DNA from 3 places in the Arthrobacter sp. KBS0703 genome. Region 1 is predicted to be linked to each of the others. Evidence: riboswitches for the same ligand, from Rfam matches in the RefSeq annotation. Region 1 holds a riboswitch; each other region holds the start of a gene.

Region 1 (2,256 bases):
GCTGAGCTGAATGACGGATCTGATCGACACCACGGAGATGTATCTTCGGACCATTTTGGAGCTTGAAGAAGAGAACATCGTGGCGCTCCGGGCCCGAATCGCCGAACGGCTTCGCCACTCCGGCCCCACGGTGTCCCAGACTATCGGCAGGATGGAACGCGACGGGCTCGTGGTTGTTTCCGGCGACCGACACCTCGAACTGACCGAAACCGGCCGCAAGCGCGCCACCGAAGTCATGCGCAAGCACCGCCTTGCCGAGCGGCTCCTCGCCGATGTTATCGGCTTGGACTGGGCGTACGTCCACGACGAGGCCTGCCGCTGGGAGCACGTCATGAGCGAGCGTGTGGAGCGCAGGATCTTCGAACTGCTCAACCATCCGACGGAGTCGCCGTACGGCAATCCGATTCCCGGGCTGGCGGCGCTCGGCGGGCAGCCGTCGAACGCATTCTCGGACGGGGTCCTGAACCTCCTCGACGCCATGGCCGGCTACGGCCCGGACTCCCGCGTGACCGTCAGCAGGCTGGCGGAACCAATCCAGGTTGAACCGGAGCTGCTGGTCCAGTTGGACGAAGGTGGGATCCGTCCTGGCGCCGCGGTGTCCCTCGAGCGTGTGGGGGAGTACATCTCCGTGCGTGTCCCCGGGTTCGAAGGCGCACTGGAGCTGCCGCCCGAAGTGGCCGCCCACGTCTTCGTCCGCGTAGGCTAAACCCGCACCATGCGCGGGTTGTCTGACATCTGTTGGCAGGACGCCCTACAACTTTTGCACAGGCAAGATAACGGAATTATTACCGTGCAGCTTAATCACCTATAGTTAAAAGGCAGCGCCGATACTAAAGCGTTACCTGATCTGGAGCCGAACTCTGCCAGCGGATCAGTAGCACGAAGCACCTACTGGCAGAGGCGGGGGAACCACAAGCGGCTGTTGAAACAGCCTTGGGGTGAAGTCCGCAGCAGCAAGCCACTTTCCGCAGAAGGAATCTCCCGGGATACCCCTGCGCCGAAAAGGCTTGTCACGGCGGACCGGGTCGATGAACTCTCTGACCCGAATCCGACAGCTAACTTCGCAGGCTATCCAGAGAGGAAACGTTCTTGACCATGCAGCATGCCCGGGGCCGCCGCCGCGCGACCGGTCCCGCTTCGGAGCCGCGCCTCCCTGAAGCCTTCTCCGCGGAACGCCCCCGGGATGCGCAGCGCGAGGCTCGTCGGCGCCGGGGCCCGTTCCGCCAGGTCACGGACTTTGCCGCAGCCAGCGGGGTGGGCCAGAAAGCCGGAGTCGCCCTCGCTGCCACCGGTCTCCTGCTGACCGTCACGGTTCCCGCCACCAGCCCCGTCATGGCCCTGGGGGAGAGTTCCTCGCCCGCCTCTTTTGCCTCGCCTGCCCAGCCGGAAGTCTCCGCTGAGGCCGCGGCCAAGGTGGACTTCAGCCGCACTGCCGTGTCCACCCAGGGTGACCCCGACGGCAAACTCAAGCAGCTCCTGAGCGCTCAGTCCGCCGGCAGCATTTCCCGCGCCGCGTCCGCAGGAACCCTCGGATCACCCCTCGAAACCCTGGTCAAGTCCTCGCCCTTTGGCTACCGCGTGAGCCCCATTACGGGCGGCGTGGGAGAGTTCCACCGCGGCCAGGACTTTGCGGCCCAGTGCGGCACGTCTGTGTTCGCGGCCGCCAGCGGCACTGTCACCTTCGCGGGCTGGCACCCTTACGGTGGCGGCAACCGCGTTGTCATCAACCACGGCAACGGCCTGGAGACGACGTATAACCATCTGTCGTCATTCAGTGTCGAGGTCGGCCAGAAGGTCTCCAGGGGCGACGTCGTGGCCCTTAGCGGGACCACCGGCGCCTCCACCGGCTGCCACCTCCACTTCGAGGTGATGGTCAACGGAGACGTCGTTGACCCCACCGGCTGGCTCTGAGCCAAAGCCGATGGAGTGCTCTCTCATTCTTGTGACATGCCGTGACCTGAATGTGACATTCGCTCCGAAGTCCTGTACCGTCTAAACCGCGTCAACTTTTCCGAAGTTGACGCTCTTGAGTGGATTGCCTAACTCTGCCACCGCTCAAGGTCCGTTCGCATTACATCGTCTGGCAGAGGCGGGGGAACCAATTTTGGTCTTCGCAAGAAGACCTTGGGGTTAAGTCGCAAAGCTTCCCAGGAAGCAGAGCGGCCGGGTGACTCCCATCCGAATCCGACAGCTCACCTCGTAGGCATTGGGAGAGGCTACCTTCGTGTCTTCACGCCACAATCTTGCGCGCCACCG
Region 2 (2,256 bases), 770 kb from region 1:
GGGCGACGTCGTGGGCCTCATCCCGATGGCCGCGCTGGTGGCCGTGATGATCTTCGTCTCGGCCATCACCTTTGACTGGCACTCGGTTGCCCCGAAAACCCTGAAGCGGATGCCGCGCTCCGAAACGGCCGTCATGCTGATCACCGTCGCCACCGTGGTGGTGACACACAACCTGGCGATCGGCGTCGGCGCCGGGGTGCTCGCCGCGATGGCGATGTTCGCCCGGCGGGTTGCCCACTTTGCCACAGTGGAACGGACCGAGGTGGAGCTGAACGGCCGGACCGTGGCCACGTACACCGTGGACGGCGAGCTGTTCTTTGCGTCGTCGAATGACCTCTACACCCAGTTCGATTACGCCCGGGACTCGGAGCCGCACGTCGCCGGAGTGGTGATCGACCTGCACGCCTCGCACCTTTGGGACGCCTCCACCATCGCTGTGCTGGACGCCGTGACAGAGAAGTACCGCAGGCACGGCCGGGACGTCGAACTGATCGGACTGAATGCGGCCAGCATCCAGATGCGCGAACGCCTCGCGGGCAAGCTCAACGCCGGCCACTAAGGGACCGCAGGGTGCCGTTACCTTAATGTGACATTCGGAAGAGCCTCCCGTACCGTGGAAAAGGTGCCCTTTTCACCGAAGAGGGCATTCCCGCGCTGATTGCCTAACTCTGCCGCAGCCCGGGATCCGTTCGCAGACCATGTCCGGCAGAGACGGGGAAACCAATTTTCGGCCCGCTTGAACGGGCCTTGGGGTGAAGCCGCGCAGCTCCTGCTTCTGTTCAGGACGTGCGGCCGGGTGTCTCCCATCCGAATCCGACAGCTCACCTCGCAGGCATCGGGAGAGGCTCAGATGTGTATAAGAGACAGTATCCTTGGCCGCCGCCGCGCAGCCGCCACCCGCTCGAATCCGCTCGTTTCGGCCTCCCGCGCCGTCACGGCCGGAGGACTGGGACGCCAGACCGCCGTCATCCTCGCGGCGTCGGGGCTTGCCTTCACCGGAAGCATCGCCGCGAATGCCGCCAACGGACCCGCACAGCAGGACGCGGCCCCGGCCGCCGCACCCGCCGCGGCACCCGAGGCTGTCAGCCAGGCGCAGGCTCCGCTGAGTGCGGACTCCAGCGTCCGGATTGACTACGAGCGCCCCATCGTAAAATCCACCCCGGCTCCCGTCGTGGAAGCCCCGGTCGTGGAGGCGCCGCCCGTGGCAGAGACTCCGGCGCCCGTGGCCGCACCCGTCGCTGCTCCGGCTCCGGCGAAAATCACCGTCCAGGCCGCGGCGGCTCCGGCCAAGGCCCCTGCGGCTGCCGCCGGCAGCGTCAACGCCTCCATGGTCTCGTCCGCCTACGCCCAGCTGGGCATCACCCAAGACTGCACCGCCATGGTTGAAAAGGCACTGGGCGCCTCCGGGATCCCGGTGGGCGACCTCGCCCCGATGCAGTTCATGAACTACGGAAGCGTCGTCTCCACCCCCCAGCCCGGCGACATGGTGGTCCAGTCCGGCCACGTGGGAATCTTCGTCGGCAACGGCAATGTTCTCAGCGGTGGCATGAACGGCTCCAACCAGACCGTGGTTCACCCGCTGTCCTGGCTGACCGCCACGGGCCCGGTCACGTTCGTGCGGGCCGCGGCTTAACAGCGCCACAACATGCATTCAGCGGGGCTCTTAGGGCACCGCGTGGAGGGCCGGTGTTCCGCTGCCTTGGGGGCAGCGGAGCGCCGGCCCTTTCACTGTCCCGCCGCAGCATCCGGGGATGCGCACCAAATCCCCCTGCACCAGCCGCGGACTAATCAGTATGCTGACAGAACAGCCATTACGACGGCCCGCCACCGGGAGGAAAAGACCGTGAATGAGAGCAACATCGACGGCGGAACCATCGATGACAATTCGTTGTCCGCGTACTTGCACAGCCATCTGATAGCGGCAGCCGCCGGAGAGCGCCTCTTCGAACAGGCGGCCAAAACCTGGGACGGCACGCCGCACGGCACCACCCTCAGCCACCTTGCCGCGGAAGTGAGCGCGGACAAGGCAGCGCTCCACGAGTTCTCCGACCTGATGCATCTGCACATGCCGGCCTACAAGAAGCCGTTGTCGTGGATCAGCGCCCAGATCGGCAAACTGGATCCGCTGAATCCGCTGCACTCCCCCGACGGAGCCACAGGTCAGCTCGCCCTCGAAGGACTCATCAGCGCGGTCACCGGAAAGTCCCTGCTCTGGAAGTCGCTGATCATCCTCTCCCGCACGGACGGGCGCATCGA
Region 3 (2,256 bases), 150 kb from region 1:
GCGCGGCGTGGCGGGGAGCATGCGGCTGGGGGTGCAGCGGAGGGTGCGGCTGGGATCCGGAGGCCTGGTCTGTGAGCGTCATGCATCAACTGTGGCCGCGTCCCATATGAGGGTTTTAGGTCGAAGCTGTGCACGGGCTGTGGAACTCCGGGCCGCCGCACAGGAGGGCCCGGGCCGCCGTCCGGGTGCCGCATTTTTGCACCACTTTCCAGGCCGCAAGCCTTGGCACAGACGCCGAAGGGCCCCGGATCACGCGGATCCGGGGCCCTTCGTCAACCTCAAAGCGGTGCAGAAATGCGCGCCGCCCTCAGTTGCTCACAGTCTGGGTTAGTACCAGTTGTTGGCGAGGTGGAAGTTCAGCGCGCCGCAGGGGGAGCCGTAGCGTTCCTTGACGTAGTCCAGGCCCCAGTTGATCTGCGTCCGGTAGTTGGTGAGGTAGTCCGCCCCGGCGCTCGCCATCTTTTCGGCAGGCAGGGACTGCACTACGCCGTAGGCGCCGCTGCTCGCGTTGGTGGCGGTGGTGCGCCACTCGGACTCCTTGGTCCACAGGGTCTGCAGGCACTGCATCTGGTCCGCGGCCCAGCCATAGGAAGCGAGCTTGGCGGCCGCATAGGCCTGCGCGCCGGCGGGGTCGTTCACGGGGACGGCGGCCGCGGGCTTGGGAGCCAGGGCAACCTTGGCGGCCGGGGCAGCAGCAGCCTTGGCCGGCACCGGGGCTGCCTTTGGGGCGGCGGGCGCCGGAGCGGCCTTGGGCGCCGCCGCTTGGCGACGGACTGCGGAGCCAGCGCGGCTGCGGTCGGAGCGGGCAGGGCAGCGATGAGCGTCTTGTCGAAGTTGAGCGTCGGCGCGGGGGACGCCGTGGCTGTCGCCGCTGCGGAGCTGGCCCGGGGTGCGGACTGCTCAGCTGCCTGGCTTGCCGCGCCGACGCCGATGAGCACGGCGCAGGCGGTGGTCACTACGGCTGCGCGGCGGCCGAACGACGGGATGCCGGCGGTGATCCGGCCCCAGTGTGTGGCGGGCGCTGCCGGCTCGGCGCGATGGCGGGAAAGTTTCTGCCGGGACTGCTTGGGAGCGCCTTCAGGGCGCGCTTTTACCTTGAATTCAGACATGGTGGATTGCCTCTCAACACCTGCGGAGTTAGCTGTCGGGTTCGGATGAGGTCATCCGGCCGCACGGAAATTCACGTGTCGGCTTCACCCCAAGGGCTGATGCGAAAAGCCCGGGACTCTGGTTCCCCCCGCCTCTGCCTGGTCATGCGGAATCCGGGAAAGCGGCAGAGCTGGGCGTCCATCCGGAAGTGCTGCCCTAACGGGAGCAACACCCTATCGACGGTACAGGAGGCAAACGCTTAAGTCACATTTGGGTAACGGAGATCACGACGACGGCGCGTCGCCTTGCGCCGGCAGCCGGACGGCGAATTCGGTCCGGCCGGGCCGCGAAGTGACCTCGACGGTGCCGCCGTGGGCTTCCACGATCGACTGCACAATGGACAGCCCCAGGCCGCTGGTTCCCTCTGCCGAAGCGGACCCCGGGGCCGCCGTTCCCGAAGCCGCCGCCGCGGTCCGTCCGCCGGAGCCGGCGGGCGAGAGGACCTGCGCCGGCGTCGCACGGGACGCGTCTGCGCGGGCGAAGCGTGCGAAGACGCGGTCCACGAACTCCGGCGGGATGCCGGCGCCGTCGTCCGTCACGGTGACCACGGCGCTGCCGTCGGCCGATCTCATCACGCCGGTCACCACGGTGGTTCCCGATCCGGTGTGCTTGCGCGCGTTGGACAGCAGGTTGGCCAGCACCTGGTGCAGCTGCGAGGCGTCGCCGCGGACCACCACCGGCTCTTCAGGTAGTTCGAGGTGCCAGATGCGGTCCGGGGCCATGACTTTTTCGTCGCTGACGGTCTCGATCACGAGCTGCGTGAGGTCCACGTCGCTGAGCTTGAGCGGCTGGCCCTCGTCCAGCCGGGCGAGCAGCAGGAGGTCCTCCACCAGGGTTGTCATCCGCTCGGACTGGCTTTGGACGCGGGCCAGGGACCTTTGGCCGTCCGGCGTGAACTTCTCGGTCATGCGCATCAGCTCGGTGTAGCCGCGGATGGCCGTGAGCGGGGTGCGGAGCTCGTGCGAGGCGTCGGCCACGAACTGGCGGACCTTCATTTCGCTCTCCTGCCGCGCCTCCAGCGCGTTGGAGACGTTATCCAGCATCTGGTTGAGGGCGTGGCCCACGCTGCCCACTTCAGTTCCGGGATGGGCGTTCGACGGCGGGACG

What was found. Region 1 has a riboswitch for cyclic di-AMP ahead of B1A87_RS14360 (M23 family metallopeptidase). Riboswitches for the same ligand answer to the same signal wherever they lie in the genome.
Region 2: another riboswitch for cyclic di-AMP. It lies ahead of B1A87_RS17925 (hypothetical protein); the one in region 1 lies ahead of B1A87_RS14360 (M23 family metallopeptidase).
Region 3: another riboswitch for cyclic di-AMP. It lies ahead of B1A87_RS24055 (hypothetical protein); the one in region 1 lies ahead of B1A87_RS14360 (M23 family metallopeptidase).

Annotation. Positions count from the first base shown of each region.
Region 1 is NZ_MVDG02000001.1:3,092,248-3,094,503, reverse strand. It holds gene B1A87_RS14365 (metal-dependent transcriptional regulator) at 11-706, shown strand; cyclic di-AMP (ydaO/yuaA leader) riboswitch at 842-1,085, shown strand; gene B1A87_RS14360 (M23 family metallopeptidase) at 1,090-1,911, shown strand; cyclic di-AMP (ydaO/yuaA leader) riboswitch at 2,027-2,220, shown strand.
Region 2 is NZ_MVDG02000001.1:3,857,667-3,859,922, forward strand. It holds gene B1A87_RS17920 (SulP family inorganic anion transporter) at 1-559, shown strand, start outside; cyclic di-AMP (ydaO/yuaA leader) riboswitch at 650-849, shown strand; gene B1A87_RS17925 (hypothetical protein) at 851-1,633, shown strand; gene B1A87_RS17930 (hypothetical protein) at 1,844-2,256, shown strand, end outside.
Region 3 is NZ_MVDG02000001.1:3,239,072-3,241,327, reverse strand. It holds gene B1A87_RS15020 (bifunctional glycosyltransferase family 2/GtrA family protein) at 1-82, opposite strand, end outside; gene B1A87_RS24060 (hypothetical protein) at 328-639, opposite strand; gene B1A87_RS24055 (hypothetical protein) at 636-1,109, opposite strand; cyclic di-AMP (ydaO/yuaA leader) riboswitch at 1,115-1,278, opposite strand; gene B1A87_RS15010 (HAMP domain-containing sensor histidine kinase) at 1,374-2,256, opposite strand, start outside.